Megalodesulfovibrio gigas DSM 1382 = ATCC 19364: one gene and its partner. The protein of the gene in region 2 interacts with the protein of the main gene of each other region in a pairwise test. Links are inferred from orthologs where the notes say so. Each region holds a gene or a part of one and is shown on either strand. Other genes may lie near its edges.

Region 1 (3,700 bases), 1.4 Mb from region 2 along the record:
CACCTTGCGCTGAATGACCACCAGCGCGCCAGTGCGGCTTTTGGCCAGGGCGTCCAGGGCGGCGATGAGCTGGTTGAGATACTCGCCGTCCATGGTCTTTCTGCGGAAGAAACGTCCCGCACCCACTTCGGAAAGCGCCTTGCGGATATCCTGCTGGAACAGGATGATGATGACCAGGAAGATGGAGCCCAGGAAGTTGGTGAGCAGCCAGTTGAGGGTGTACAGCCCCAACTCCTCGGAGGCGAAATAGACCAGGATGACCAGCAACAGCCCATACAGCACAGACACGGCCCGGGTGCCCTTGATGAGCAGCAGCATCCGGTACAGCGCCGCGGCCACCACGGCCATGTCCAGCACATCGCGCCAGCCCACGCGAACGACGGTCAGGTCGAGCATGGCCCCTCCCCGCCGGCGGCCTCCACCGCGGCCACGATGTCCAGCGTCTGACGGGTCTGGGCCACGTCATGCACGCGATGGATGCGTGCACCATGGCGGGCAGCCAGGACTGTGGCGGCCTGGGTGGCCAGTTGCAGGGCCGTGGCGCGGGCGGCCTCATCCGGTGCGTCTGCCGGGACGAATCCCTGCAGAAACCGCTTGCGGGAAAGCCCCATGAGCACGGGCCGGCCCAGCACGGCCAGACGCTCCAGCCCGGCCAGCAGGGCCAGGTTGTGCGTCACGGTCTTGCCGAAGCCGATGCCCGGATCAAGTACGATGCGCGATTCAGCCAGCCCGGCCCGTACCAGCGCGGCCAGGCGTTCTTCCAGAAAGCGCAGCACGTTGTCCACCACATCGTCGTAGTGCGGGTTCTGCTGCATGGTTTTGGGCCGGCCCTGGGCGTGCATGAGCACATAGCCGGGCTGGTGCTGCACCAGCACATCCACCAGAGCAGGGTCAAAGCGGCAGGCGGAGATATCGTTGACGATGGCGGCGCCGGCAGCCAACGCCCGGGCCGCGGTTTCGGCGCGCCAGGTATCCACCGAGAGGACCAGCCCCCGCGCCGGCGGGGCGTCCTGCAGCAGCTCGAACACCGGTTCCAGCCGCCGCCATTCCTCGTCGGCCGGGACTTCATCGCTGCCGGGGCGGGTGGATTCGCCGCCCAGGTCCAGGATGTCCGCCCCTCGGGCAGCCAACGCGAGTCCATGCATGACCGCGGCGGCAGGCTCCAGGAACCTGCCGCCGTCGGAAAAGGAATCCGGCGTGATGTTGACGATGCCCATCACCAGAAAAGGTGATGGCCCCAGGCGAGCGCCGTCCCGTATTTCCCAGCAGACCATGCCCCGCGACCCCGGACGGCCTAGGAGCCTGCAGGGGGGGTGGAGCCGCCGGCCTTGTCGGGCGGGGTGGAGCCGTCAGACCCGGCAAACGCAGGCGCACCGGCGGAAGCAGCATCGGAAGACGCGGCATCCGGATCGCCCGCCCCTGCGGCCTGCGCCGGGGTGCCGGCCTGGCCGTCGCCCTCGCCTTCCGCCGCCGGGGGCGTCTGGGAACCCTGGGACGCCTGGGGCTGCGGCTTGCCCAGACCGCCATTGAAGGGGGGCAAAGGCTCACCGCGGATGAGACGATCCACATCGTCGCCGGTGATGGTTTCGCGTTCCAGCAACGCCGCGGCGATGGCGTGCAGCACGTCGATCTTCTCGCGCAGGATGTCCAGGGCCGTCTTCTGCCCGTCTTCCACAAAGCGCTTGATTTCGGCGTCGATGAGCCGGGAGGTTTCCTCGGAATGGGTCTTGTAGTGGCCCAGGTCGCGGCCGATGAAGACCTCGTCGGACCGTTCGGCGAAGTTCAACGGCCCCAGGGCCTCGCTCATGCCGTACTGACAGACCATGCGACGGGCCATGTTGGTGGCCTGCTCAATATCGTTGCCCGCGCCGGTGGTGTATTCGTTGTTGATGACGAGTTCCGCCGCCCGGCCGCCGAGCATCATGGCCAGACGATTTTCCAGGTAGGTGCGCGAGAAGCTGTGACGGTCCTCGGGCAGGTACTGGGTCACGCCCAGGGCCCGGCCGCGGGGGATGATGGTCACCTTGTGCAGCGCGTCTGTGCCGGGGAGCATGCGCCCCACCAAGGCGTGGCCGGCTTCATGGTAGGCGGTGTTGCGCTTTTCCTCATCAGTCATGATCAGGCTTCTGCGCTCCTTGCCCATGAGCACCTTGTCCTTGGCCTCCTCGAAGTCGGACATGTCCAGCTTGTCCTTGTTCATCTTGGCGGCGTGCAAGGCGGCTTCGTTGACCAGATTTTCCAGATCCGCGCCGGAGAAGCCGGGCGTCCCCTTGGCCAGGATATCCAGATTGACGTTGTCCGAAAGCGGCGTGCGACGGGAGTGCACGCCCAGGATGTGGCGGCGGCCCTTGAGATCCGGCGTGGGCACCACCACCTGGCGGTCGAAGCGGCCCGGCCGCAGCAGCGCGGGGTCCAGCACGTCGGGCCGGTTGGTGGCGGCGATGAGGATGACGCCTTCGTTGCTCTCAAAGCCGTCCATCTCCACCAGCAGCTGGTTCAGGGTCTGCTCGCGTTCATCGTGCCCGCCGCCCAGGCCGGCGCCGCGCTGGCGGCCCACGGCATCGATTTCATCGATGAAGATGAGGCAGGGGGCATTCTTCTTGCCCTGGACAAACAGATCGCGCACGCGGGCCGCGCCCACGCCGACGAACATTTCCACAAAGTCCGAGCCCGAGATGGAGAAGAACGGCACCCCGGCTTCGCCAGCCACGGCCCGGGAGAGCAGCGTCTTGCCCGTGCCAGGAGGGCCCACCAGGAGCACGCCCTTGGGGATGCGGCCGCCCAGGCGGGTGAACTTCTTGGGATCGCGCAGAAAATCCACCACTTCCGTAAGCTCTTCCTTGGCTTCATCCACGCCGGCCACGTCCTCGAAGGTGACGCGGGCCTGCTCCTGGGTGATGAGCCGGGCCTTGGAACGGCCAAAGGACAAAGCCTTGCCGCCGGAACTCTGCACCTGGCGCATGAAGAAAAAGATCACTGCACCAATGATGAGGAAGGGTAAGAGGTTCACCAGCAGCACCATGTAGCCGGCTTCTTCGTCCGGCTCGGCCTTCACGCGGACCTTGTTTTCCATGAGCAAGGTGGTGATGCCGGCATCGCGCGGGGCGTAACTGGAAAAGTTGGTGCCATCAAGCAGTTTGCCAGAGATGTTCTGGTCCTGCAGCAGCACTTCCTGCACCATGCCTTCCTGCACGCTCTGGACGAATTCGCTGTAGGTGAGTTTTTTGACCGAGCCGGCTGGCTGATTGAACGCGTTCAACAGGGCGATGAGCACCAGGCTCAGAACCACCCAGATGACCAGATTGCGACCGAAATTGTTCAACGTATATCTCCCGTTTCTGGAGAGTAGGATAGCATTCCTGGAGGCAATGTCTATAGATGGATGCCGGGTTTTTGGCAACGCCGGGATGCGGAGATGACAATTTCTTAAAACCCCGGGCGGTTGAAGTCCTGCACATCAAGGCTTGCATCCGCCGCCGCGAGCACGTAAGGAAAGGCGGTCCTGCCGCGGAAGCGTATCGTCACCGGTGTGGCGCCTGGTCTTCAAAACCAGTGTGGGGGTGAGAGCTCCCAGGGTGGTTCGACTCCACTACGCTTCCGCCACCCCCCTGCCGGGGTCACGGCGCTGTCTGTTCTTCCTGCTGCACCTCAAGTTCCTGCCCGCACTGGGAGTGGTTCGCATACGTGGTCCAGGTGGGAT
Region 2 (5,137 bases):
CGGGGTGGTCCGAATTTTCGGTACGCAGCACAAAGCGGCCCTTTTCCTCGTCCAGGAAGATACGGCGGATGCCCAGCCCTTCAAAGGGAATGAACACGCCGTACAACTCGCCAGACAGGATGTTCTTCTGGTCCGTGTCCAGACCCACATAGGCGCTGCGGCGGATGAGCGGCTCCATGGAAGAGGCGTCCATCTTCACCACAGTGATGCTGGGCCGGGCCAGGGACAGGGGAATGGAGAGCTTGCCGATGCTCTTGGGCATCCACTTGCCGGTGGCGGCGTCGATGCCCTGCATGCCAAAGACCGTGATGATCTGCGACTTGCTGTCCGGTTCGGCATACTTGGCGGCTTCCTCGCGCAGGCTGGCCGCCTGGGGGCCGTCATAGGGTTCGTACCCCTGCTCGCTCTTGAGATACATGGGGCCGAGACCGCTCTTGAGCCAGTCCGGGTTGAGACCGTACTTCTCGAACAACTTGAGGTACCAGTCCGAGGGCACCGAATCCCGCCGCTTGGCGTCTGAAATGCTGGACTGACGAATGTCAAGCACTTCAGCAAGTTCCACCTGGGTGCGGGTATTGGTGGCAACCTTGATGCGGTCGAAAATTTCTTCAAAACCTGGCACGCTGCAACTCCTTTGGTATGTGGAGAATGGGGGACTGAGCCCGATTCACCTTGACAGTGGAAAAACTAGCCTATATCTAGACGAAATTCGATGTACACGAGCATGGTTTTTATACCATACACGAAGAAACACTGCAATTCCTTGACCTGCACATGACAGAATCCGCTGCCTCAGAAAAACACTCCTTCTCCGAAAGCTTCCTGGCTGCGCTGCTGGCTGACACGACAACGGACCGGCAGCAAAAGCTTGAGGCGTGGCTTTCGTATCATCGAATTTACAAAAACCGACTTGCCGTGGATCTGGGTGTGCATCCCTCGATGATCTCGCGCATCATCAAGGGGGATCGTGCGCCGAAGGAACGCATCCAGCAGTTGGTGGAATTGGGGATTCCTGAGCAGCTTCTCCCGGCGCCGTCGCGTCCGCCAGGTCGGCCCAAGGGATCAACGAAACGAAAATCGTCTTCCTTGCACAAATGACCTGCTGGCGCGTGTGTAACAATCTGGTCAGCCTGTTGGCACAAGCAAGCAAGTACATAATACAAATTCAGTGCCACAATAGTTGGAAGCGCAAAAAAAAAAGATGAACAGTGGTAGGCTGCTAGTTTATCTGCTGCGGCTGCTGGGTATTTGCATGCACCGGCAGGTGTCTCATTGGGGACACAGTTGTAACATTTTGGTTCACATGTTACACTGCCGGCGACCCCGCGGGGAGGGTGCAAATCCCCGCGGGGAGAATGTCTTAATGATCTAGGGCAGGTGCTGGAAAAAGCCAGACCCGGGCACCAGGACCATGCGTGTGCGTGTCTTGAGGCCGTTGGTATAGGCTTCCAGGCTTCTGGCAAAGGCATAGAAACTGGGGTCCGCGCCGTACGCTTCTGCGTAGATACGCACAGCTTCGGCATCGCCCTGGCCAAGGAGTATCTCGGCTTCGCGGCGGGCTTGCGCCAGAATGACTGTGCGCTCGCGGTCTGCCTCGGAGCGAATCTTTGCTGCTTCTTCCTCGCCTTCGGAGCGGTACTGCTTGGCTTGGCGTTTGCGTTCGGCAGACATGCGGTTGTAGATGGATTTCAGGTTCTGGTCAGGCAGATCCGTGCGTTTGATGCGCACATCCACCACTTCGATGCCGTATTCGGCGATGAGTCTGGAGGAGCGTTCCGACACTTCCAGCATGATGGCGGCGCGTCTGGTGGAGACTGCTTCCGTCATGGTGTAGCGGCCCAAGGCCTCGCGCATTTCGGAATAGATCACGTCGTCCAGCCGCTGCAGGGCACCGGCGGGGGTGCGCACGGTCTGGTAGAACAGCAGGGGGTTGGTGATGCGCCATTTGGCGTAGTTGTCCACCAGAAGGGTCTTCTTGTCGCTGGTGAGCACTTCGCGGGCCTTGGCGTCGTAGTCCAGAATCCGTTTGTCGAACCAGATGACATTGCGCCAGGGCAGCTTGAAGTGCAGGCCCGGGGCTTTCGCCTCGCCAATGGGCTTGCCGAATTCCAGGATGATGGCTGTCTGCACCTGCGAGACCGTGTACAAGGACATGGACGCGACGACGATGAGGACAAAGGCCGTCAGGCCAAGGATGAACAGTTTTTTCATGGGGCACCTCGCAGGGCGGGCTGACCGGCGGGGGCGCCAGGGGTTCCTGGTGCTGCGGCGGGCTGGCCGGCCAGGGCCTCTGGCGGCGCGAGCTGGAAATAGGGCGTGGTGCGGTTGGCCACTTCCGCATCAAGCAGGAGCTTGTCCGTATCCTGATTGGCGAGGATGTGTTCCATGGCTTCCAGCTGCAGGCGTTCGCGGGTGATATCCGGCGCCTTGCGGTAGGCTTCCAGCACGGCGGAGAACCGGGCGGCTTCGCCCTCGGCCCGATGGATGGTGCCCTGCTGGGCGCCGCGGGCGTCATTGATGATGCGGGCAGCCTCGCCGCGGGCTCTGGGGAGGATGTCGTTGCTGTAGGCCTGGGCTTCATTGACAAAGCGGTTCTTGTCTTCCCGGGCGCTGGCCACGTCCTTGAAGTCGTCCACCACTTCCCGGGGCGGATGCACGTCTTGCAACTGCACGGCTTCCACATAGATGCCGGCCTGGTAGCGGTCCAGCACGCCCTGCATGAGTTTGAGGGTATCCAGCTGAATGGCTTCTTTTTTGTCCGTGAGCACGTTGTCGATGAGGTTGTAGCCCACCACTTCGCGCATGGCAGCCTCGGCCACGTGCTTGACGGTGTCGTCCTGGCTCTGGACGTTGAAGAGGAAGTCCGTGGGATCCTTGATGCGGTACTGGACGATGAACTGCACGTCCACGATATTCTCGTCCCCGGTGAGCATCAGGCTTTCTTCCGGGCGGGAGCGGTTCTGGCCCTGCTGGGTCTGCCGGCCGCCTTGCATGGAGAGAAAACCCACCTCCACGCGTCGGAACGCCATGACTTCCGGCTTGAGCACGTGTTCCACGGGGTAGGGGATGTGATAATGCCAGCCTGGATCCGTGATGCGATGGAACGCGCCAAAGCGCAGCACCACGCCCACTTCTGCCGGTCCAATACTGTAAAAGCCCGTGGCCATCCAGACGACCGCCAGCAGCGGCAGCAGGATCCTGGCGCCGGGGGTTTTCAGTTTGTTCAGGACATCCTTGAGCTTGTCCAGATCCGGCCCCTCGGGGCCGTTGCCTGGCCGCGGGCCCCAGGGGCCTTGCGGCTTGCGCGAATTGAGTTTGTCCCAGTCCCAGTTCATAATGGCGTACTTCTAGATGAGATGCAGGGGCGGGTCAAGGAGGACCGGGTGCCGCAGCAGGGTGCAAGGATTACGCTTTCTTCAGAAAGCAGGTCTTGAGTACCAGTCCTTTGACTTTTTCTGCGTTGCATTCAATCTCCTGCGGATTGTCCGTGAGCCGGATATTTTTGATGAGCGTGCCGCGTTTGAGGGTGACGGATGCGCCTTTGACCTTGAGATCCTTGGTCAGCAGGACGTTGTCCCCGTCCTGCAGGGGGGTGCCGTTGCTGTCTTTGGTAGGTGTGTCGCTCATGAGGGTATCCTGACAAAAGAGTAATGGAGAGCGTGCCGGTCTGCCTGCGCAGGCGGGCCGGCACGCGAACTGTTGTGCTGTGGGGAGGCGTCTGGGGGCGTTACACCACCATTACCAGGGGCACCACCACGGGGTCGCGGTCCAGCACCTTGCGGAAGAAGCGTCTGAGGGCGCTGCGAATGCGTTCCTTGAGCTTGTCCACGTCGCCAGGGGGGACGTTTTCGAAGATGTCCAGGATGATGCACTGGGCGTCTTCCAGCACGTGGGAATACTGCTGCGCGAAGACAAAGCCCTTGGATTCCACCTGCGGCCCGTGGATGATGTCCCAGCTTTTTTCTTCCAGCACCATCACCACGATGACCAGCCCTTCGCCGCCCAGCAGCTGGCGTTCCTTGAGCACGGTGTGGCCCACATCGCCCACGCCCTTGCCGTCCACATAGATGGCGTCGGCGGGCACGGCGTCCTCAAAGCGGATGCCATGCTGCACGAAGGTGAGGGGCTGGCCATCTTCCAGCACGATGGCTCGCTCCCCGGCCACGCCGCAGTGGCGGGCCAGGTCTGCATGCTTCACCAGGTGGCGGTATTCGCCGTGCACGGGGATGAAGTACTTGGGCTTCACCGCCTCAAGCATCAGCCGCAGCTCTTCCTTGTAGGCGTGGCCGGAGGCATGGATGTTGTGAATGCTTTCGTAATACACGTCGGCGCCCAGCTTGTAGAGCTGGTTGATGACGCGATAGATGGCCTTGACGTTGCCGGGAATGAACCGCGAGGACATGATGACCGTGTCGCCCTCGTGGATGCGCAGGCTCTTGTGCTCCCCGGCGGTGATGCGCGTCAGGGCGGAGAGTGGTTCGCCCTGGGAACCCGTGACCAGCAGCACCAGTTCGCGGTCCGGCACGGTGGGCACTTCTTCCAGGGGGATGTGCACGCCTTCCTTGGCCGCCAGGAATTTGAGCTCCTGGGCCAGCTCAATGTTGGAGGAGATGGACTTGCCGGCCACGGCCACCTTGCGGCCGGTTTGCCAGGCCAGCTCGAACACTTCCTGCATGCGTTGAATGTGGCTGGAAAACAGCGTGACCAGGATGCGGCCCTGGCAGGTCTTGAAGATCTCCGACAGCGAACTCATGATCTCGCGTTCGTTGAGGGAGTGGCCGTCGCGCTCCACGTTGGTGGAGTCCGAGAGCATGCACAGGACGCCGTCTGCGCAGAATTCGCGGATGCCGTCCATGTCTGTGGCGTGGCCGTCCATGGGGGCGGGGTCGATCTTGAAGTCGCCAGTGTGCAGAATGCGGCCCACGGTGGTTTCAAAGCCCAGGGCAAAGCCGTCCACAATGGAGTGGCAGACGGGGAAGAAGTTCACGGCCACGTCATCGAACACAATGCGGTCGCGAGCCTGGACGCGATTCAGGGTGATGAAGCGTTCCAGGTTGTGCTCGCGCAGCTTGTTGCGCACCAGGCCCAGGGTGAAACCGGAGCCGTAAATGGGCGCGTTCAGGTGGCTCATGAGCCA

What was found.
Region 1: the proteins of hflK (region 2) and ftsH interact in binary tests that used the Escherichia coli proteins (3 or more experiments, as listed by UniProt). The link is inferred for Megalodesulfovibrio gigas DSM 1382 = ATCC 19364 from one-to-one orthologs.

What each region holds. Positions count from the first base shown.
Region 1 is NC_022444.1:332,569-336,268, forward strand. Bases 809-3,700 are described here. They hold ftsH (ATP-dependent zinc metalloprotease FtsH), read right to left. Parts: upstream 3,323-3,700; coding sequence 1,295-3,322; downstream 809-1,294. Other genes in these bases: folP (dihydropteroate synthase), read right to left, coding at 809-1,274; DGI_RS01440 (MT-A70 family methyltransferase), read right to left, coding at 3,618-3,700. In the rest of the region: more of folP, read right to left, coding at 384-808. UniProt on the Escherichia coli protein: Acts as a processive, ATP-dependent zinc metallopeptidase for both cytoplasmic and membrane proteins. Plays a role in the quality control of integral membrane proteins.
Region 2 is NC_022444.1:1,708,429-1,713,565, forward strand. What follows is about bases 1,272-4,093. They hold hflK (FtsH protease activity modulator HflK), read right to left. Parts: upstream 3,336-4,093; coding sequence 2,208-3,335; downstream 1,272-2,207. Other genes in these bases: hflC (protease modulator HflC), read right to left, coding at 1,369-2,211; DGI_RS07480 (alkylphosphonate utilization protein), read right to left, coding at 3,406-3,627; DGI_RS07485 (ribonuclease J), read right to left, coding at 3,728-4,093. Also shown: DGI_RS07465 (LexA family transcriptional regulator), read right to left, coding at 1-622; DGI_RS17885 (helix-turn-helix domain-containing protein), read left to right, coding at 775-1,098; more of DGI_RS07485, read right to left, coding at 4,094-5,137.